DNA from 2 places in the Bacillus sp. PK3-067 genome. Region 1 is predicted to be linked to the other one. Evidence: riboswitches for the same ligand, from Rfam matches in the RefSeq annotation. Region 1 holds a riboswitch; the other holds the start of a gene.
The links. Region 1 has a riboswitch for cyclic di-AMP ahead of M1D73_RS03915 (SipW-dependent-type signal peptide-containing protein). Riboswitches for the same ligand answer to the same signal wherever they lie in the genome.

Region 1 (11,690 bases):
CGCCTTCTAATACTAACCCCGTATTTTCAAGCATGTTACTCTCTCCTCTATATATATTGACTCTTTAATTATTCACCATGTTAAGTATCTTTTTCTATTATATATGAGTTCTTTCAGAAATTATATTTAAAAGACTTGAGAAAAAGGAGTTTTTTCTTCCAATTATATTTCCAAATGACCGGAGACATCCTTTATAAACCTTTGAATAAAGTCTTGCTCTTCTTTCGTATATCCATCTAAAAGTAACAACCACTTTTCTTCAGCTAGCTTATGCAATTTTTCATGAGCTTTATATATTTCATTCCCACTCTCCGTTAAGCTGAAGAAGATTTCTTTTTGATTATCTAACATTTGCATCTTCTCAACGAATTGCTTTTGAAACAACTTTGTACAAATTTTAGAGATTGCTCCCTTCGTCATGCCCATTTCTGTCGTAATTGCCGTTACATTCATCAAACCATTTTTTCCGATACATTCGATTACATGTAACTCAGATAAAGACATACTACTTACGCCTGTCTCACGAAGAAACTTCTCATTTTGTCGTTTTAAATGTTCTTCTTTTTTATGCAAAAGTGTACGAATGTCCGACAGTATTTCCATTTGCTTCGTTGCATGCTTCAATCCGTTCGCCTCCTAAGTTTCCAAAGAAACAATTTAACTATATACCATTTTAAAACCATTTTTTCATCTTTACAAGTAAGAAAATCATGTTAAAATAAATTTAGTTTCCAAGGAAACTAAAATACAAGGAGGTTAACAAGATGAAAAAATCTAAACTAACTTTCATTTTATATGTTGTCTGTATTAGTGCCTTACTCGGTTCCTTCGCTCAAAATATTTACACACCTATCTTACCGATGATTCAAAATTCTTTTCACACTTCTCTTTATCTTGTAAATGTAACAGTTTCACTTTTCACATTCGTTCTTGCAATTATGCAGCTCGTATATGGACCTTTAATTGATACAAAAGGGAGAAAATCTGTCCTTATCCCTAGTTTAGTCATTAGTACAATTGGTTCAATCGGATGTGCTTTTTCGGCAAACATTTATTTATTTCTCTTTTTTAGAGCTGTTCAAGCTATAGGAATAGCGGCTATACCTGTAGTTTCAGCAACGATTATCGGCGATTTATTTGAAGGAAAAGAACGCGGAGAAGCGATGAGCCTATACCAAATGTTACTTGCCCTCGCACCTGCAATGGCTCCTCTCATAGGTGGTTATCTTGGCAGTATAAATGGTCACTTATCTGTATTTCTCTTTTTATCTACACTTGGCATTATCTTATTAATTATAAACATTTCACTACTCCCAGAAACAAAGCCAAATATAATTAAACAATCTAAAGCACAAAAGAATTACTCTCTTATCTTAAAAAATAAAACTGGATTTTCTATTACTCTTATTGGCTTCATTCAATTTTGTATTTACTTTTGCTTTCTCGTTTTTTTACCGAGTATTTTAACAAATTCATTTCATTTAACTGTAAATAAAATTGGTCTTATGTTTGTACCAATGTCTCTTTCTATCATGCTAGGAAGTTTTTGCTACAAGTTTTTGCAAAAACGCCTCACAACAAAGCAAGCTTTATTTATTACGAGTTTCTTCAATATTATATGTGTCGTTTTATTCTCTTTCACATATAACATCAATATCCCATTCATCATTATCGTTACATCTTTGTACGGTTTTAGTATGGGACTTTCTATGCCAACTCACACTACTTTATTAACAGAAGAATTCGTACAAGAACGCGCAACAGCTATCGGTATGTACAACTTCATCCGCTATCTTGGTATGGGCACAGGGCCACTTATAGGTGGATTTCTTTTATTTAACCAAAATTACTTTTGGATTTTCTTCCTAGGCGCAATTATATTTTTACTTGTAATCTTATATACAATGAAAATGCTAAGTTTTCATTCTGTACAAAAAGCAAAATAGAGCCCCAAAAAAGGTCGGCTCTATTTTACCCTCTTTGATCCGCAACAATATGAATATCAATATACTTTGTTTGTCTCATAATTTCATTTACAATAGAACCTTTTCGAATTTCTTCCCACCGCGTTCTCGCTGATTGCCCAAGTAAAATTTGTGTTACTTGCAATCTTTTCGCGACTTCAATAATAACATCCGCTGGCTTTCTTCCCTTTGCTTCTTCTAATACAAAACTCGCATCAAATTGATTCGTGAGCGTCTTCCACTCTTCAATTGTTTGTTTTTTACCAGCTGAAAGAGAGTCTATATTTTCTCTTTCAACATTTAATACATACAATTCAGCATTTAACCGATCAGCCATGCGCCATCCCCGTCTTATTAATTTCTCCGCTGTTGAACTGTATTGTACACAAACAAGAATTTTTTCTTTTACGCCAATTGGTTCTATTACTGTTTGGCTAATTTTCTCGTCCATATCATCGGCCACCTCGCGAAGTGATAATTCCCTAAGTGCTCCTAAATTATTAAGCGTAAAGAAATTTTGTAAGCTTTGCTGAATTTTTTCTTCTTTATATATCTTTCCGTCTATTAACCTCTTCCGAAGTACTTCCGGTGTTGCATCAACGAGCTGAATTTCATTTGCTTTTTGTAAAATAAAATCTGGAACTCGTTCTCTTACTTTTACATTCGTAATTTGAGCTACAATATCATGAACACTTTCTAAATGTTGAATATTAAAAGCTGATAATACCGATATACCAGCCTCTAACAATTCCTGCACATCCATATAACGTTTTTTATGCTTAGAACCAGGAACATTACTATGCGCAAGTTCATCCACTACGACTACTTGCGGCGCGCGTTTTTTTATTCCTTCCACATCAAGCTCATAAAATACCTTTCCTTTATACTGTATTTCTTTCAAAGGAACTTTTTCTAAATCAGCAATTGCTTCTTCCGTCTCTTTTCTTCCATGCGTTTCAATTAAACCAATTACAATATCAATTCCATCTTTTTTCATTTCCCTTGCATCAAAGAGCATTTTATAACTTTTTCCTACGCCTGGAGCTGCTCCTACATATAACTTTAACTTTCCGCGATTTTGCTGACGAATATATTCTAAATATTCCTCTGGCGTTCGCCTTTGAAACTTCGGTTCATAATCATCTGCATACACAATAAACACTACCTTTCATTCGAAACAACGCTACCTCAATCCGTTAGATTGAGGTAGCACTGTTACTATTTCATTAATTCCTGTAATGCCAAATTTAGCTTTAAGACGTTTACGCGGGTCTCTCCAAATAAACCAAGCGCAGCACCTTCTGTTTGATCTTTAATCAATTGATTAAGTTTTTCTTTCGGAATATTCGTTAATTTCGATATGCGATCCACCTGCACAGAAGCTGCCTTCGGACTAATATCAGGATCAAGCCCTGAACCTGAATTTGTCACTAAATCTATCGGTACTTCTGTAACTGGAACGCTCGGATTTTGTTTCTTCCACTCTTCAATACTTTTCTCTACTCGTTTCTCTAAATCTGGATTAGATGGTGCATAGTTATTTGAACCAGATGCTTCAGCCTTATATTCAATACTAGAAACACGCCCTTGAAAATAACGTGGATCCGTGAAGTTTTGCCCGATTAATTTAGAACCAATCACTTCATTTTTATCATTATATATTAGACTTCCATCCGCATTATCCTTCATCACGGCTTGTGCAATACCAGTAACAATAAGCGGGTATACAAGTCCGCACAACACTAGAAATGTAAAAGTAATACGGATAATTGGTGATAGTATACTTTGTTTCTTCTCCATCTTTTTCCCCTCTTCCTTATATGAACAAGCCGACAATTATATCAATTACTTTAATTCCAATGAACGGAACGATAACTCCGCCAAGCCCATAAATAAGTAAGTTTCGGCTAAGCAATGCATTAGAACTCATCGGTTTATATGCAATACCTTTCATCGCTAACGGAATGAGTAATGGAATAATAACAGCGTTAAATATTAATGCTGATAAAATCGCTGACAGTGGTGATGTTAATTTCATAATGTTCAATGCCTCCATTTGCGGAATCGCAAGTGTAAACATTGCTGGAATGATTGCAAAATATTTTGCTATATCATTCGCAATACTAAACGTCGTTAAAGCACCTCGCGTCATTAACAATTGCTTACCGATTCCTACAACCTCAATAATTTTCGTTGGATTCGAGTCTAGATCAATCATGTTTGCCGCTTCTTTCGCTGCTGTCGTACCACTGTTCATCGCTAATCCAACGTCCGCCTGTGCTAATGCTGGAGCATCATTTGTACCATCACCTGTCATCGCTACAAGTTTCCCTTTATCTTGCTCTGCTTTAATGACAGCAATTTTATCTTCCGGTTTACACTCGGCAACGAATTCATCTACTCCTGCTTCTTTTGCAATGGTTGCTGCTGTTAATGGGTTATCCCCTGTACACATAACCGTTTTAATCCCCATTTGACGTAACTGTTCAAAACGTTCACGCATACCAGGTTTTACTGTATCTTTTAAATAGATTAAACCGTAAATACGATTATTCACTGCAACTACAAGTGGTGTTCCGCCCTCTTTTGAAATGAAATCTGCTTTTTGATTTACATCTTTCGGAATTGTTCCACCTTGTGACTGAACCCATTCAATCACGCTACCGACAGCACCTTTTCTCACTTTCGTTCCGTCCTGTAAATCAACACCACTCATTCTCGTTTCTGCTTTAAACGGAACAAACTCACCTTGTTCTGCAAGTTCTCTATTATATGATATAGATTTTCCCTGCACATACTCGATAACAGATCGACCTTCTGGTGTTTCATCTAAAACAGAACTAATAGCGGCCCACTTTCCAACTTGCTCAATCGTTTCATTTCCTACAGGCAATAATGTATGAGCCATTCGGTTCCCAAAAGTAATTGTACCTGTTTTATCTAAAATAATTGTATTAATATCGCCCGCAGCTTCTACTGCTTTCCCTGACATCGCTAGCACGTTAAATTTTGTCACCCGATCCATCCCCGCAATACCAATCGCTGATAGCAAACCACCAATTGTCGTTGGAATTAAACATACTAACAACGCTACAAGTACAGCAGTATCAATTTGAAAACCTAAATAATTTGTAAAAATCGGCAACGTCACAACGACGATTAAGAAAATAAGAGTTAAGCTCGTTAATACTGTATTTAAAGCAATCTCATTCGGCGTTTTTTGACGAGCAGCTCCTTCTACTAAAGAAATCATTTTATCGATAAATGATTCACCAGGATTACTCGTAATGACAATTGTAATTTCATCACTTACGACCATCGTTCCACCTGTTACGGAACAAAAATCACCGCCTGCTTCTTTTATAACAGGAGCTGATTCACCTGTAATTGCAGATTCATCTACAGATGCTAATCCTTTGATTACTTCGCCATCACTTGGAATCATTTCTCCTTGTTTTACGATAACAACGTCACCTTTTCTAAGATCAGTTGCTGAAACTTGGACAATGTCTCCATTTTCTTTTACTACATTTGCAAACACATCTTTCTTCGACTGCTTTAAAGAATCGGCTTGCGCTTTACCACGACCTTCTGCTAATGCTTCTGCAAAATTCGCAAATAAAACTGTAAATAATAGAATGAGAGAAACTGTTATATTAAACCATCCTGGTATACTACTAGAACTGCTTGGAAGAAAAGATAAAATGAACGTAATGATAAATCCAATTTCCACAACGAACATAATCGGATTCTTTATCATGACTTTCGGATTCAATTTCGCAACGGATTGCTTCATCGCATGTGTTACGATATCACGATCCATCGTTTTCGCTTGTCTAACTTCATCTTCTACAGCATGTATTTGTGACTCATTTACTTGTTTTTCTTTTACTACTACCGGTCTCATCATTTACCCTCCATTACTTCAATGTAAGAAATTCTGCAATTGGACCGAGTACTAACATCGGGAAGAATGTTAATGCACCGACAATTACAATTGTTCCGATGAAGATGCCACCAAATAAACTATTATCTGTACGGAACGTTCCGACTGTTTCTGGCACTACCGTTTTTTCTTTCAATGAAGCTGCCACAGCTAGCATCGTAATTAAACTGAAGTAACGTCCTAAAAACATAACTAAACCAGTCGTAATATTCCAAAACGGTGTATTATCTCCTAATCCTTCAAATCCAGATCCGTTATTCGCAGCTGACGATGTATATTCATATACCACTTGCGTCAAACCGTGGAAACCGGAATGAGAAATAGCATCCGTCCCTAAATTTGTTGAAAGAGCTAATGCCGAAAATCCTAAAATGAGCAATGGATGAAATAAAATCGTGACCGCGATTAATTTCATTTCCTTACCTTCAATCTTTTTACCTAAAAACTCTGGTGTCCGTCCAACCATTAACCCAGATATAAACACCGCGATAATTGTATACATAATAATGTTTACAAAACCTGCTCCAACGCCGCCATACACAGTATTTAACATCATATTTACAAGCGGAACTAAACCGCCAATTGGTGTTAACGTATCATGCATCGTATTAACAGCGCCTGTTTCAGCAGCTGTCGTTACCGTTGCGTATAGTGAAGAAAATACTGTTCCAAATCGTACTTCTTTCCCTTCTGTACTTCCTTGTACATGTTCGATACCCATTCCATTTAATGCCGGGTTCCCGTTTAGTTCAGATGTCGTAATCGTTATAAACCCTAGTAAAAATACCATAAATAGTGACACGAAAAGGATGCGGCCTTGTTTTTTATTTCCGACCATTCGTCCGTACGTAAATGGAAGTGCTGTTGGTAATAACATCATAAGCATCATTTGCAAAATATTACTCATTTGTCCTGGATTTTCGAAAGGATGCGTAGAGTTTGCTCCGAAAAATCCACCGCCGTTATTTCCAAGTTCCTTAATGGAAACGAATGATGCAACAGGTCCACGTAAAATACTTTGCTTTGCACCTTCAATCGTTTGTGCTGTAACCGCCCCATCTAACGTTTGTGGTACGCCAAGTGCGACAAAAACTAGTGCCGCAATAAATGCAATAGGAAGAAACACTCTCGTTAACGCTCTCGTAAAATCAACGAAAAAGTTACCAAGTTCTTTTCCAGCAAGTCCTCTTATAAAAGCCATAACGAGCGCTAATGTCGTTGCTGGTGCCGCAAACATTAAAAATGTAATTCCGATTAATTGTGATAAATAAGATAAACCATTTTCACCGCTATAATGCTGTAAGTTTGTATCAGCCATAAAACTAATTGCTGTATTAAAAGCGAGCGTAGGCTCCATCCCTTCAATATGCGCTGGATTTAGTGGCAGCACACCCTGTAATCTGAAAATGAAGTATACGACAACGATCATAAATCCATTTAATAAAACTAATGATAATGCGTACTGTTTCCACGTTTGATTGTATGCTTTTACACCCGTAATTTTAAAAATAAGTTTTTCAAAAGGCCCGAATACTTTATCTAACGTTTTGCTACCTTGAAAAGCTTTTTCTAAATAAATCCCCGTTGGCTTTGCTACTAAAATAAACAAGAGCATTGTAATAATGACTGCAACCCAAATCATAATGAATGATTCCCCCTAATTAAAACTTCTCTGGATTTAATAATGCATACACTAAATACACTGTAATTGCTGCGACAATAACCGATAAGACAATCATCATGATTGCTTTCCTTCTTTCACAACTTTATCTGACCAACTTGCAAGACTTGCCATCGATGCAACTAATAAAATAAAAATCCCGACCATTACAACATCTAACATAACTATCCCTCTCTTTTTGTTAAAATTTACCATTTAAATATTAAAAAAGAACACTGAGCTCTACTCAGTGTTCAAAAAATGAACAACAAAAAGTAAACCTCCTCTCTAAACGCTTACGAGGTTAGCTGTCGGATTCGGGCCTAAAGAGTAGCCCTACTTTCAAAACTGAAAGATTCACCCCAAGTGACGATGCACAAAATTGGTTCCCCCGCTCCATTTCTGGAACTCAGCGATTTTAGGTTTTTTTGGAAATTTTATGAATGATTTATGAGAGTAAATATACTCCTCTATATTTCACTTGTAAAGGGGTAAATTACTGAAAATAATAATATTTACATTCATTTAAACGCTTACATTGAAGATTATTACTGTTATTTCATCTATTTTCTTTATTTCTCTTTTCTTTTCTTAAAAATGACCTTTTAAATATGAAATAAAAAGAGCGAATGACATGAAGTGCATAGCTTGTTGCACTCAGCATTCGCTCTTTTTTATTCAACCTTTATTCTCCTCGTAAAAATGCACGTAAATTTCTCCCACGAATATAAACTTGTGTCAATTCTGCATGTAGCTGCTCATACTCGGTAATATCCATCTCTAAATACAAAGCATCTTTTGATGGTAATATAATATATGGCCCTGGAAAAAGGGGATCAATCTGGACCAATTCTTGAACTCGCTCTACCGATACTGCCCAACGATTTGCTATATCTCCAAGTAATAGTACCTTCATCATTTCTTCCCCCGCCCTATTCAAAAAATAAAAAAGAAATATTATCACAATTTGTAAACACGACAAACTTAGCTCCAATGGTTTCATAGAGCCTCGCTGGATATCGTTTATTCCTTGTAACAACAGTAATAGGTGCTTGAAAAGAAAAACGAATGTGTTCTGTGAAGAAACTAACGATTGGAAGCTCATCCCCTAGTAAAATGACCTTCTTAATACACTCACAAATACTAGTAAAATCCTGCTCCTTACTACAACTATAAGTCCAATCAAACCCACAATTCCTAACTTCAGCCGCTACCTCTTCATTTGCTGTAAAAATAACTAACTCATGTTGAAATGCAACTAGATCTCTTAAACTATTTACCTTACTTTCTTCTCCAACACAAATAAGTGTTAGTTCCATGTACCTCATCCTCCTTAGTATAAAAGAAATCAAACATAGATTGATATTCCCCTATACTAATCAGATCGATGAAGTGATGTATCCATCATGGCACCGTCCTCTCTCAAGACGCTTACGAAGTTAGCTGTCGGATTCGGGCTTTGAGAGTAGCCCTACTTTCAAATTTGAAAGATTCACCCCTAGTGACACTGCACAAATTGGTTCCTCCGCTCCATATAATTGGACTCAGCGTTTACAAAAAAATATATTCTGGCTGATATATTACTCCTGTATTTTGAAAAAGTAAACAGAAAAAAAGCCAGTTATAAAACTGGCTTTTCACTTATCTATACACGCGTTTTATTCACTTTATACGCAAAATGATTCGTTGGTCCATGACCACTACCAATATTCAATGGCTCTTCAATTGCTATACTAATAAATCGTTTTGCTTCTTGAACAGCATCTTCAATTGAGTATCCTTTCGCGAGTCCTGCTGTAACCGCTGAAGCAAATGTGCACCCACTTCCGTGCGTTTGCTTTGAAGGAATTCGCTCGCTTCTAAACTCAATAAATTCTTCTCCATCAAAGAGGAAATCAATTACTTCATTACCTTGATATTCTGCATGTCCGCCCTTCATAAGCACATATTTAGCACCTAATTCGTGCAATACTTTTGCAGCTTCCTTACTATCTTCAACATTATGAATCTCCACCCCAGTTAACACTTCTGCTTCTGGAACATTCGGTGTTATAACGGTTGCTACTGGTAATAAATATTCTTTTAATGCATGAACTGCTTCTTGCTGTAATAATGATGCACCGCCTTTTGCGATCATAACGGGATCTAGCACAATATTATTCCAGCCAAATTTTTTAATTTGTTCTGCAACAATTTGAATTATTTCACTACTAAATAACATTCCTAGTTTCACTGCATCTGGTGTTAAATCCGTACCAATTGAATTCAGCTGTTCTGTAATACCTTCTAACGGAACAGGATATACCCCTTGAACGCCAAGCGTGTTTTGAGCAGTAATTGCCGTAATAGCCGTCATTCCGTATACACCAAGCTCTTGGAATGTTTTTAAATCTGCCTGAATTCCAGCACCGCCGCCGCTATCAGACCCTGCAATTGTTAAAGCTTTATTCACTTTCATCCCATTCATCCTTTTCTATCCAAAATAGCGATGATAAATTGTTTTTGCTTCGCTTATATCTTTCGTTCCATGTACGAGCACACGGCCATCTTTAAAGGCTACTAACCTCTTGTCTTCAACAGAAAATGATAGTAAATATGGATTTATATTTAAATCATTTACACGACCTTCCAACAACTCTTTATATTGTTCAAAATTCATTTCATCTTTATGAGGTGGTCTAATTTGAACTGTATTTCGCCCGCATAAAACTGCTGTTTTTGATGTGTTTTCTTTATTTAAATACGGATATAATGCATTCTCTCCGCATGAAGGACAATTATGCTGGCGAAGTTTTTGCACATTCATACATGAATACTCATTCTTCCACATATCAAACGATACAAGCCCATCTCGAAGTGATTCGTAATCTTCTACTAACAGTTTAAGAGCTTCTGTTACTTGATGAGAAACGACAAGAGATACAGCAGGTGATATAATACCCGCTGTATCACATGTTGCCCCGCCAAGCGGAATCGACTGTAATAAACATGATAAACATGGTGTTTTACTAGGAAGGATTGTGTAAGAAAGACCGTAACTACCTACACATGCACCGTAAATCCATGGAATAGAATATTTTTGTGATATATCATTTACAATAAAGCGCGTTTCGAAATTATCAGTCGCATCAATAATTACATCAACATTTATAACAAGTTCTTCTAGCTCTTCAGCTGTTACATCTTGAACGAGAGCTTCTATTGTTACATCACTATTAATCTCTTCTAAACGTTTTTTAGCCGCTATAGCTTTTGGGAGATTATTCTTTACGTCGCTCTCTGCATACAATTGTTGTCTTTGTAAATTACTCCAATCTACATAATCACGGTCAACAATTGTTATCTTGCCAACACCTGCTCTTACAAACATCTCTGCATTTGCACTACCTAATGCACCTGCACCGATAATAAGCACATGCTTTTCTCTTATCTTTTGCTGTCCTTCTTCTCCAATTGGAGAAAATAGTTCTTGGCGAGAATATCGATTATTCAACTACGCTCATTCCTTCTAAAGGACTACTTGCAGTTGCACAACGCTTACGTGCAATACGACCTGCTTCAAATCCTAAACGGCCTGCTTCAATACTTAATTTCATTGCTTGTGCCATTTTAATAGGATCTTTTGCTCCTGATACAGCTGTATTTAATAACACGCCATCTGCTCCTAATTCCATTGCAAATGCCGCATCAGCTGGGCTACCAATACCGGCATCAACGATAACTGGTACTGTCGCTTGTTCAATAATGAAGCTCAAATTTAATGGATTTACAATACCAAGTCCTGATCCGATTGGAGATGCTCCTGGCATAATCGCATGCACGCCAAGCTCTTGTAATTTACGTGCTAATACAACATCATCAGATGTATACGGAAGTACGATAAATCCTTCTTCCAGTAACATTTCAGATGCCTTTAACGTTTCTACCGGATCAGGTAATAACGTTCTATCATCACCAATAACTTCTACCTTTATCATGTCACAAAGCCCAGAAGCTTTTGCTAATTTTGCAATACGAACAGCCTCTTCAGCGTTTTTTGCTCCTGCTGTATTTGGTAATAACGTATATTTTTTCACATCAAGTTTCTCTAATAAATTAGGTTGCTTTGCATCAAAGATAT
Region 2 (11,690 bases), 970 kb from region 1:
GTAGAGAATCAAACGATGGTTCATATCCATCTTTCTGAAACAGAGCGTGAAGTACGTGATATTGAAGCACAATATGGAAAACGTCCAGTAGAATATGCAGCGAGCTGCGGATTGTTTAAACGCCCAACAGTTATTGCACACGGTGTAGTATTAAATGACGATGAGCGTGCATTTTTAGCAGAAAATGACGTTCGAGTAGCTCATAATCCGAATAGTAATTTAAAACTAGGTTCTGGTATAGCGAATGTAAAAGCGATGCTAGAAGCAGGAATAAAAGTAGGAATTGCAACAGATAGTGTTGCATCTAACAATAATTTAGACATGTTTGAAGAAATGCGCATAGCGACTTTATTACAAAAAGGTATTCACCAAGATGCAACAGCATTACCAGTTGAAACAGCTCTTTCTCTTGCGACAAAAGGAGCTGCGGAAGTAATCGGGATGAAACAAACAGGGTCACTAGAAGCTGGTAAGTGTGCTGATTTTATTACGATTGACCCGTCTAATAAGCCGCATTTACAACCAGCGGATGAAGTGTTATCACACCTTGTATATGCTGCTAGTGGAAAAGATATAAGCGATGTAATTATTAACGGAAAACATGTCGTTTGGAATGGCGAATGTAAAACGTTAGATGAAGAGCGTATTATATTTGAAGCAAGTCGTTATAAACGAGGTTTGCAAAGATAGATAATTATGTGGCAGTTGAAAAAGCTATCCTTTTAAAAGGATAGCTTTTTTCTTGAACGAATAAATATTCAAAAGAATGTCGCATCTTTCTGTTAGTATTTCTGCTATAATATATTACGCTTTATAATATTTTATATTTAAGGAGAACAACTCATGAAGCGAAAAAAGAGCCATTTAATGGTAATGGCACTTGTTACATCTTTATTATTAACAGCTTGTAATAATAAAGCGAATAAAAGTGATACAGAGGTTAAAAAACAAGTGTTAAATGTAACAGTATCAGAAGAAATTCCTTCTCTGGACACTGCGAAAACAATGGATGGTACATCAGCCCACGTTATGCAGAATATATTTGAGGGGTTATATGTATTAAATGATCAAGATCAGCCTATTCCAGCAGTAGCAAGATCGTTTAAAAGAAGTGAAGATGGTAAGAAATATACATTTGATTTGCGTAAAGATGCAAAATGGTCAAATGGAGACAGTGTGACAGCAAATGATTTTATATTTGCATGGAAACGTGCAATTAATCCTGAAACGGCATCTCAATATGCATACATGCTCTTTTATGTGAAAAATGCGAAAGAGATTAATAAGGGAACAATGCCTCTTGATGCACTTGGGGTTAAAGCAATAAATAATTATACGTTAGAAGTTGAACTCGAACAGCCAGTTCCGTATTTTTTACAGTTGTTAGCACTACCTATATACTTACCACAGCATGAATCATTTTTGAACGAACAAGGAAACAATTATGCATTGGAACCTAGTAATCTCATATATAACGGTCCATTTGTATTAGAAAAATGGAAGCATGAACAAGAGTTTCAATTAAAGAAGAATGCTACATATTGGGATCGAAAGAAAGTGAAATTAGACGAAATAAACTTTCATATCGTAAAGGATACAATGACAGCTGTAAATTTATATGAAGCCGGAGATTTAGATCGAGTACCTATTAATTCGCAAGTTGTAGACAAGTATAAAGGGAATAAGGAATTACATATGTCGAGTGATCCTGGAATTGCTATGCTTCGTTTTAATGAAAAAAATAACGCGTTAGCAAATAAAAAGGTGCGTCAATCTATTTCATTAGCGTTAAATAAAGATGATTTCGTTGCTCACTTTATTAATAACGGAGCAAAACCTGCAAGTGGACTTGTACCAGTTGGTCATGTAAATGAAGTGACTGGTAAAGATTTTAGAAAAGAAAATGGAGATATTTCCTCATATGATTTGCAAAATGCGAAAAAACTTTGGGAAGAAGCGAAAAAAGAGCTTGGGGTAGAACAAGTAAACCTAGAGTTCTTAACGTTCGAACAAGATAACGCAATACGTATGGCAGAATATATAAAAGGTGATTTAGAGAAGAATTTGCAAGGGTTAACGATACAAATTAAACAACAGCCATTTAAGCAAAAATTACAGTTAGAACAAATAGGTGATTACGATATAACTATGGCAAATTGGGGACCTGACTATAAAGACCCAATTAGTTATTTAGAGTTATTTACGACAGGGAATCCGAATAATAAAATGAATTATTCTAATGTTCGTTACGATGAATTAATAAAGAAAGCGAAAACGGATTTTGTACTAGATACGGAAAATCGATGGAAAGCGTTGCGAGAAGCCGAGCAGGTATTATTAGAAGATGCTGCGGTGGCGCCGCTTTATCATATTGGCTCAGCATATGTACAAAAGGATTATGTAAAAGGAATTGAAAAGCATCAATTTGGTGGTATTTATACTTATAAGAATGCTTATATTGCTAATGAATAAATACAAAAAACCTTACTTTTTAAAAGTAAGGTTTTTTACACATGAATTCTATTAAACCGATTTTAATAAAGCGTAAAAATTCGTATCATATGGGATATCATCTTGATACATATAATTTTTTAGAACTCCTTCTTTTTCAAAACCTAGTTTTAATAGCACTTTATTGGAAGCTTCATTTTCAAGAAATACAATTGCCCCAATCCGCTTTAAATGAATCGTATGGAAACCGTATGATATAACCTCAGAAACAGCTTCAGTCGCATATCCTTTTCCCCAGTGTTCAGGCAAAAAGGCATAACTTATATTGGCTCGTTTATGCTCAGAAGACCAATCGTGAAAACCAATGGTACCGATGAGTTCTTTCTTGTCTTTTAATTCGATTCCCCATTTTATACCGTTTCTTGCATTGTAACTCAACTTAAAGTTATGAATGATTTGTTTCACTTGATCAACATCTTGTAACGGTTTTTGGCCATAATAGCGCAGTACATTAGTATTAGAAAAGCATTGTAGTATACGCGGTGCATCTTCTTCGGTAAGTTCTCTTAAAATAAGTCTTTCAGTTTTTAATAAAGGAAACATATTTTCGCTCCTTTTCACATGAAAATAGAATGTATTTGTTATTATATAATTTAATCTGAAAATAAAGATTATTCAAGGTGTAAGGAAGTTATTGGCTGGAAATAGATTATAAAATTTATTTTAAAAAGACTTTATAGGATTAATACAAATAATGAAAAAAAGGGTACTCCAAATTAAAATTGGAATACCCTTTTCTCATTACCCTACAAATGTTTGATACAGTAAGAAGATATTTAAAACGATAACGAGTGCTGCAATTATCCAAGCGATAAATGTTGTTATACGGTGGTTAACGAGTGCACCCATAATCTTTTTGTTACTTGTAAACATAATAAGTGGCACTAGTGCAAATGCAATACCGAATGATAAGACGACTTGGCTCATGACTAGAGCGTAAGTTGGATTTACACCTAAAGCGATAATAACTAATGGTGGAATCATTGTAATAAATCGGCGTAAGTATAACGGAATATGCATGCGAATGAAACCTTGCATAATAATATCACCCGACATTGTACCGACAGAAGAGCTAGATAGTCCTGCTGATAAGAGCCCAATTCCAAACAAAGCAGCTGATACAGGACCTACTAAGTTGGTAAATTGAGTGTAAGCAACATCTAAATCTTCAACGTGCAAGCCGTTTTTAAAGAATAGTGCAGCAGCAACAATTAACATACTTGCATTAATTGCTCCAGCAATAACCATTGCAATAATAATATCGATAAATTCGAAACGAAAAATCTTTTTCTTTTGTTCGTCAGTTGTTCCGACCACACGGCGTTGTGTTAATGCAGAATGCAAGTATATTGCATGCGGCATAACTGTCGCACCTAAAATCCCTGCTGCAAGTAATATACTGTCTACACCTTGGAATTTTGGAATAAATAGTCCTGAAAGAAGGGGACTTAATTCTGGTTTTGCATAAAAAACTTGAATCCCAAAAGCAATTACTACAATGAAAATCATTCCTGTAATAATAGCTTCTAGTGGACGAAATCCTCTACGTTGAAATTCAAGGATAATAAATGATCCGGCTGCTGTAATTAAAGCGGCAGGTAGCATCGGGATTCCAAATAGTAAGTAAAGCCCCAATGCAGCTCCAATAAATTCCGCTAAATCTGTAGCCATAATAACTAGTTCACCTTGTATCCATAAACCGATAGACACAGGCTTTGGAAAGTTTTCACGAGCTATTTCGGGTAAATTGTTTCCTGTAGCAATTCCTAATTTAGCTGATAAAGTTTGGATTAATACAGCCATTAAGTTAGAGGCGAGTATAACCCATAATAGTAAATATCCATATTGTGAACCAGCTGCGATATTTGTAGCAAAGTTGCCAGGATCAATATAAGCAACGGACGCTATAAAAGCGGGTCCTAAAAATGGTAACAGTCTTTTCCAGCCTTTTGTTTCTCCACTTAAAGCTAAGTGAGCTGATTGTACGGTTGTACTTTCAGAAGGGAGATGTTCATCTTTTGCTATATCTTTATTCATAGTAGTTTTCCCCTTTAAAATGTTAACTTGATGAAATTATTGTATTTATTCTTACTCATTATTTCAATACATTTAAATATGTTATATGATAATTTCATTTGAACACGAAAGTTTCCTTAATGCAAATTATATGCCTTTATGCAATGGATGGTGTGATAACGTAAAATAAATTGGGAGTTTATGGTGTGATGACGTGGGGAAACATAATAAATTAAAGGGTCAATTTTGAAATTTATGTGAACATAAAGCCGATAATCCAGCATATTAATTGATGGAATTGCATTTGTATGATATATAATATATTGGGATTACAACATAACCATAGTGTTTTGATGTGTAATCTTGTTTTTTATTTTTGTTAACTGATAGAAAATAGTATAAAGAAAAGAAAATGGGATTCATTTTCTTATTATATATGTTTTGATATGAACGTTAACTTATACATGATTTTAAAAATTAGATAGGTGGTAGAAATACATTGGCAACTACAAAACCATACAGAGTATTACTATATTACATGTACACAACAATTGAAAACCCAGAAGAATTCGCGGCAGAGCATTTAGAATTTTGTAATTCACTTGAATTAAAAGGAAGAATTCTTGTAGCGAAAGAAGGTATTAACGGAACTTGTTCTGGAACTGTAGAACAAACAGAGAAATACATGGAAGCAATGAACAATGATCCACGTTTTGACGGTATCGTATTTAAAATAGATGAAGCTGATGGTCATGCATTCAAGAAAATGCACGTGCGTCCTCGTCCAGAGTTAGTTACACTTCGTCTAGAAGATGACATTAACCCACACGAAATAACTGGGAAGTATTTAGAGCCAAAAGATTTTTATGAAGCAATGAAACAAGAAGATACAGTTATCATTGATGCACGAAATGATTATGAGTTTGATTTAGGTCACTTCAAAGGTGCGATTAAACCTGATATCGAATCATTCCGTGAATTACCAGATTGGATTCGTGAAAATAAAGAAGTACTTGAAGGTAAAAAGATTTTAACTTATTGTACAGGCGGAATTCGTTGTGAGAAGTTTTCTGGTTGGTTAGTTCGTGAAGGCTATGAAGATGTAAGTCAGCTTCACGGCGGAATTGTAACGTACGGAAAAGACCCAGAGGTACAAGGTGAGCTTTGGGATGGACAATGTTACGTGTTCGATGAGCGTATTGCTGTACCAGTAAACCAAAAAGAACATGTTATCGTTGGTAAAGACCACTTTACAGGTGAACCTTGTGAGCGCTATGTAAACTGTTCAAATCCAGAATGTAATAAGAAAATTTTATGTTCTGAAGAAAACGAAGCGAAATATTTACGTGCATGTTCTCATGAATGTCGTGTAAGTCCACGTAACCGCTACGTAATACAACATGAATTAACGGAAGAGCAAGTAGCTGCTGCATTAGAGCAAATCGAAGCAGGGAAGTAAACTGAATTCGTATAATAAAAGGGGTACTCCAAGTTTTATTTTGGAGCACCCTTTTTTTATTATCCGGTCCTGTCATTTGTCGGTAAGTCGATATATTAAAAAAATCGCTGATATATTTCGAGTTGCGCCGATATAATCGGAAAATCGCTCATAAAAATTTCACTTACTGCAGCGCACCAAGAATTTGAAAATAACCTTTTTTAATTTTTATCTTCTTTCTCTTTAACGGCAGAAAGTACAGTTTGTTTTACCCAAGCTTTTCTTCGTTTATGTTGTAGACCCCATTGGTATAAACTTTGGGCTCCTAAAATAAGTGAAATGACAATGCCGCTAATCGCAATTAATAGAGCGAAAAATTCAAGAGGTGACGATATTTTGTTTGAATCGGTGTTTCTTAAAAGGTCAATCATAGTAAACCCTAACATTTGGCCCACTACAGAGTAGAGCGTTAAAATTAACAATAAGAGGCTATCTTTTTTAGAGGCGACATTTTCTTGATATTTAAACAAACTATCAAGATTTTGTTTCGCGTTCGAGTATAGAACCTCAATATTAAAAAGTTTTCTTAAACGAAAGAAAATATCTTCACTTTGTGATTGGGATACTAATTCTAAAGAAAAATAATTAGCAGTGAACGAATTGATCGAATAAATTAATTTCTCTATTTCATTAGTATCTTGTTCAATGTTTAGCTCAGCATAGGCGTTAGCCATTTTTAATAAAACAATTTTATGGAATAGGTTTAATAATAAAGCGTAATAAAATTCTCCGTACATTTGACTAGCAAGTTTAGCGATTTTACGTTCTCCTTCATTTGTTACACATGTAAAAATATGTTCTTCCATTATGAAATAACGATTTGGAGCCCATCTCTGGTAAGCGTGTTTTTTTAAATAGTCATGAATGTAAGGAAGGTTATTTGCGCTCACATATGGCTTACCATCACTTGTTAATCCGGAAAGACTAGAAGTACGATAAACATCCACTTCATTAAGCTCCATACCTTCTTTTAGCGACAATAAAGTTTGGACGTACATTCTTTGGTCTTCGAAGAAAGGGAAGGTTTGAAAGTATGAACTTCTTAATCTCTTCTTTTCAAAGAAATCAGTTACGCCATGAAATAAATAACCAAAAATGAATTTTTCAACTTGGGAATACTTTTTTCCGTTACATTCAATACAAATAGTTTCATTTGTATCATTTTTAGTTTCAAGTACACGGAAGCGAGCAGCGAATTCGATTGCTTCAGATAAAGTCATGTTTGGAGCAGTGTTTACTTCTGTTCGAATTGTTAAGAAGCCAAGTTCATAAGGACAAAGTGTTACATCAATAGAGTGTATCTTGAATGGGATTGAAATACGGTTTGTTGTTAAATGTCCAGTTAAGTTAAGGTCCTTTGAATAACGTTGCAAGCCCTTTTGATGCTCTGAGTGAGGAAAGAGAATTTTATTTGTAAATGAAAGATAGTATGCTTCCATATTTTGATGTGAAACTTTAAACTCCCCATAATATGTATTTTCATCATCGAGATGATCGAGCCGAAAAGGACGAAAATCGTTTTTTTGTAAGAAAGGGAACATCTCTTGTTCATATCCAGCTTTAAACGAAAACGGGAATATAAATTGAAATATAGCTGTTGCTACACCTTTTTCCTCAATTGATTGTATTGCCTCCATCTACATTGTGTCCTTTCCATATATGCTATAGAAACAACATGCCCAAATTTATTTGAAAATAACCACTCTTTTATACTCAATTGAGAGTGAAAATTCAGCTTATTTAGCAGAGGACATGTATAATGTTATGTATACTAAAAGTTATAAAATTTTATTTTGAAAAGGGGGATGCTGTATGCGGATTTTAGTATTAGGCGCTGGTGGAGTCGGAGGATTTTTTGGTGGCAGATTAGTCGAAAAGGGAGAAGATGTTACATTTCTTGTTCGTAGTAAACGGAAAAAACAATTAGAGGAAAGAGGACTTGTAATCCGAAGTGTTAACGGGGATTTTTCCTTTCAACCGAAATTAATAACGAAAGAAGAGAGAACTTCTCCATTTGATGTCATTTTATTTTCAACAAAAGCGTATCACTTAAACGAGGCAATTCAAGATTTGAAGCCGTTTGTTGGCGAAAATACTGTAATCATTCCATTGTTAAATGGTATCGCTCATTTATCGCTATTACAAAAAGAATTCGGCGAAGAAAAAGTAATTGGCGGTTTATGCTTTATCGAGACGACGTTAAACGATCAAGGAGAAATTGTACAAACTAGCGCTGCCAACAGACTTGTGTTTGGAGAAATTAAGTCTCAAAATTCAGAGAGAGTAAAGCATATTTCTAAAGCATTTGCAGGTACGAAATCTAGTTTTGTTTTAAGTGAAAATATTACGCAAGATATGTGGCATAAATATTTATTTATTACTGTAATGTCCGGTGTGACAACGTTAATGCGTGCACCAATTGGACCAATCCGTGAAAGTGAAGGCGGCCGTGATTTTATCCGTAATGTATTTGAGGAATCTGTACAAATCATGAGAGTATTAGGAGCTCCAATAAAGGTTAATATTGTCCAGGAACATATGAAAACAATTGATAAAATTTCGTATGATATGAAGTCATCGATGCAACGTGATATGGAGAAGGGTTCGTTTATTGAAGGGAAGCACTTGCAAGGATATTTACTGGATGTAGCAGAGCAATTTTCTATAGCGGCACCATTATTAGGCACTATATATCAAAATTTAAAGGTGTATGAAGAGATGACCTTTAACAGATCTGTAATAGAATTAGATGTATGAAAAAATAAAAAAGATAGCAATATATAAGTGTATTGCTATCTTTTTTATTTTTTGTATGACAAATTATTTATTTCTTTTCGTTCTATCTGTCAAATTTATTTCCTGTTCACGTTTACCATATAACTGATTAATTTCATTTGCTACTGCATCTAAATATGAATCGGAAAAAATAGGCTTCTTTTCTTTAGACATATGGGTCTCCTTTGCGGATTTTTTAGTATTCATTATGTATATTTCTCAGTGGATTATGCGCAATCATTTTAATTTTTTTCTTATTAAAAATTTTTGTTTACTTTTTGAAAATAAAGGAGTATTATAATCCACAGTTTCAATTTTCTAAATCGCTGAAACCGCATGGTACGGGGGACCCGTTTTTACGGATTAGTACATAATCCGATGGGGTGAATCCTTGAAAAAGGTAGGGCTACTCATAGGCCCGAATCCGACAGCTAACCTCGTAAGCGTTATATTGAGAAGGAAGGTGGAGCTTGTGCGACAAAAAAAATAATGTCTACAAGTCTATTTCGCTATGGCTTGTAGACATTTTTTGTTTTCTGAGGAAATCGTTTACTGGCTGTAACAAGCAGTAAAGTTCGTACAAAATTATTGGAGAGTGGACAGCATTGGTTTCATCTATTAAAAGATTTTTAATTGGAAGACCGTTAAAATCAACGGAGCTTGGAGAACAGAAGCTTAATAAAACGAAAGCTTTAGCTATTTTATCTTCTGACGCATTGTCATCAGTTGCTTACGGTCCAGAGCAAATTTTAATTGCTTTAGCAGGTGTTGGAGCGATCGCTTATTGGTATTCCATTCCGATCGCTGTTGGGGTATTAGTATTATTGACAGCCCTTATTTTATCTTATCGTCAAATTATTTTTGCTTATCCGCATGGCGGGGGAGCGTATGTTGTATCAAAAGAAAATTTAGGGATGAATCCAGGCTTAATTGCTGGAGGATCTTTATTAGTTGACTATATTTTAACTGTTGCGGTAAGTGTGTCCGCTGGTACAGATGCAATTACGTCTGCATTTCCTAGCTTACATGCACACAACGTAATTATTGCGGTTATATTTGTTATATTAATTACGATCTTAAATTTAAGAGGAGTAACGGAATCAGCTTCCGTTTTAGCATATCCTGTTTATTTATTCGTTTTAGCATTATTTATATTAATTGGTGTAGGCATATATAATATTTTAACTGGTCATGTTTCACCCACTTTACATGCGCCGATTGGTACACCAGTTGCAGGGATTAGTTTATTTTTATTACTAAGAGCATTTGCATCAGGTAGTTCTGCTTTAACAGGTGTTGAAGCAATTTCAAATGCAATTCCGAACTTTAAAGATCCTGCGCCAAACAATGCTGCAAAAACATTGCTTGCAATGGGTGCATTACTTGCTGTGTTATTTTCAGGAATTGTGTTTTTAGCCTATTATTACGGAGTGACTCCGAGTAAAGAAGTAACAGTTGTTTCTCAAATTGCTGAACAAACATTTGGACGTAATTTCATGTACTATTTCATACAAGGTACAACAGCTTTAATATTAATTCTTGCTGCTAATACAGGTTATTCTGCATTTCCTTTATTAGCGGTTAACCTGGCAAAAGATAAATTCATACCGAGAATGTTTACGATTAGAGGAGACCGTCTAGGTTACTCAAACGGTATTATTATACTTGGAGTTGCTTCGATTATTTTAATTGTAGCTTTCCAAGGACAAACAGAACATTTAATTCCACTATATGCAGTAGGTGTATTTATTCCATTTACACTTTCTCAAACAGGAATGGTATTAAAATGGCTTCGCGAAAAGCCTGAAGGATGGGCTTTAAGATTAACGGTTAATTTAATTGGTGCAGTTATTAGTTTTATCGTAATGAGCATGTTCTTTTTAACTAAATTTGCACAAGTTTGGTCGATTCTTATTTTCTTACCAGTTATTATCTTCTTATTCCATCGAATTAAGAAGCATTATGATGCAGTGGGTGATCAATTAAGTTTAAAAACTTGCGAGCCTCTTATTCCAATTGAGGGGAATGTAATTGTCGTTCCTGTAGCAGGTATGACGCATGTAGTAGAAAATTCATTGAACTATGCGAAGTCTCTTTCGGCAGATCAAGTTATCGCTGTATATGTTGCTTTTGACAGAGAAGAAGAAAAGAAATTTGAAGAGAAATGGAAGAAGTGGCAACCTGAAGTAAGGCTTGTTACATTACATTCTCATTATAGAAGTATTATTCAGCCGCTAACGAAGTTCATTGATACAGTGCAATATAAGGCAAGTGAATCGAATTACCGCGTTACGGTCGTTATACCACAGTTCATTCCGAAAAAAGGTTGGCATAACATTCTTCATAATCAATCCAGTTTACTCATACGTGCGTATTTACTTTATAAAAGAAATGTTGTTATTACGACAGTTCCATATCATTTGAAAAAATAAGAAGATTTTTTAAGGATAGTTTCATGAAAATGAAGCTATCCTTTTTGTGTATATGCTATGCATAATTGCATACGGGGTTAAAAATTATATCAATATAATTTCACCAGTTGTTTGCAAGTAGTGTTTTCTGTTGTGATATGTAGATATTTCAATCGATAAAGTGAATCGGATTATATTTTGAAATAAGGACATGAAAGCTTGAAAATAAAGGGAATGAAAATACTTCTTTACGTTATATAAACAGCTGTGTTTAAATGACCTTACAGTACAAAACTTATATGAAAACAAAACGAAATTTCATATTTACGTATGTTGTTTAGTTTGAAATGAATAATATTTTTACGTAATATATTCACTGTGTGAATGTGAGAATTTCGATGAAATAGAAAATTTATACAATATTATTCATACTAAGCACATATGAAAAATTTTATAACAATAAGTAAGTACTGTAGCAA

Region 2: another riboswitch for cyclic di-AMP. It lies ahead of M1D73_RS09020 (APC family permease); the one in region 1 lies ahead of M1D73_RS03915 (SipW-dependent-type signal peptide-containing protein).

Annotation. Positions count from the first base shown of each region.
Region 1 is NZ_CP096490.1:753,129-764,818, reverse strand. It holds gene M1D73_RS03955 (patatin-like phospholipase family protein) at 1-34, opposite strand, end outside; gene M1D73_RS03950 (MarR family transcriptional regulator) at 163-624, opposite strand; gene M1D73_RS03945 (MFS transporter) at 765-1,946, shown strand; gene kdpDN (KdpD-like non-kinase potassium sensor) at 1,972-3,126, opposite strand; gene kdpC (K(+)-transporting ATPase subunit C) at 3,183-3,764, opposite strand; gene kdpB (potassium-transporting ATPase subunit KdpB) at 3,781-5,871, opposite strand; gene kdpA (potassium-transporting ATPase subunit KdpA) at 5,885-7,552, opposite strand; gene kdpF (K(+)-transporting ATPase subunit F) at 7,572-7,649, opposite strand; gene M1D73_RS03915 (SipW-dependent-type signal peptide-containing protein) at 7,649-7,753, opposite strand; cyclic di-AMP (ydaO/yuaA leader) riboswitch at 7,850-7,995, opposite strand; gene M1D73_RS03910 (hypothetical protein) at 8,130-8,252, opposite strand; gene M1D73_RS03905 (hypothetical protein) at 8,256-8,489, opposite strand; gene M1D73_RS03900 (hypothetical protein) at 8,503-8,889, opposite strand; cyclic di-AMP (ydaO/yuaA leader) riboswitch at 8,983-9,130, opposite strand; gene thiD (bifunctional hydroxymethylpyrimidine kinase/phosphomethylpyrimidine kinase) at 9,216-10,028, opposite strand; gene thiF (thiazole biosynthesis adenylyltransferase ThiF) at 10,044-11,063, opposite strand; gene thiG (thiazole synthase) at 11,056-11,690, opposite strand, start outside.
Region 2 is NZ_CP096490.1:1,720,158-1,731,847, forward strand. It holds gene M1D73_RS08980 (bifunctional S-methyl-5'-thioadenosine deaminase/S-adenosylhomocysteine deaminase) at 1-690, shown strand, start outside; gene M1D73_RS08985 (peptide ABC transporter substrate-binding protein) at 844-2,472, shown strand; gene M1D73_RS08990 (GNAT family N-acetyltransferase) at 2,524-3,054, opposite strand; gene M1D73_RS08995 (Nramp family divalent metal transporter) at 3,253-4,548, opposite strand; gene trhO (oxygen-dependent tRNA uridine(34) hydroxylase TrhO) at 5,027-5,986, shown strand; gene M1D73_RS09005 (hypothetical protein) at 6,187-7,662, opposite strand; gene panE (2-dehydropantoate 2-reductase) at 7,838-8,782, shown strand; gene M1D73_RS09015 (hypothetical protein) at 8,846-8,974, opposite strand; cyclic di-AMP (ydaO/yuaA leader) riboswitch at 9,115-9,261, shown strand; gene M1D73_RS09020 (APC family permease) at 9,406-11,232, shown strand.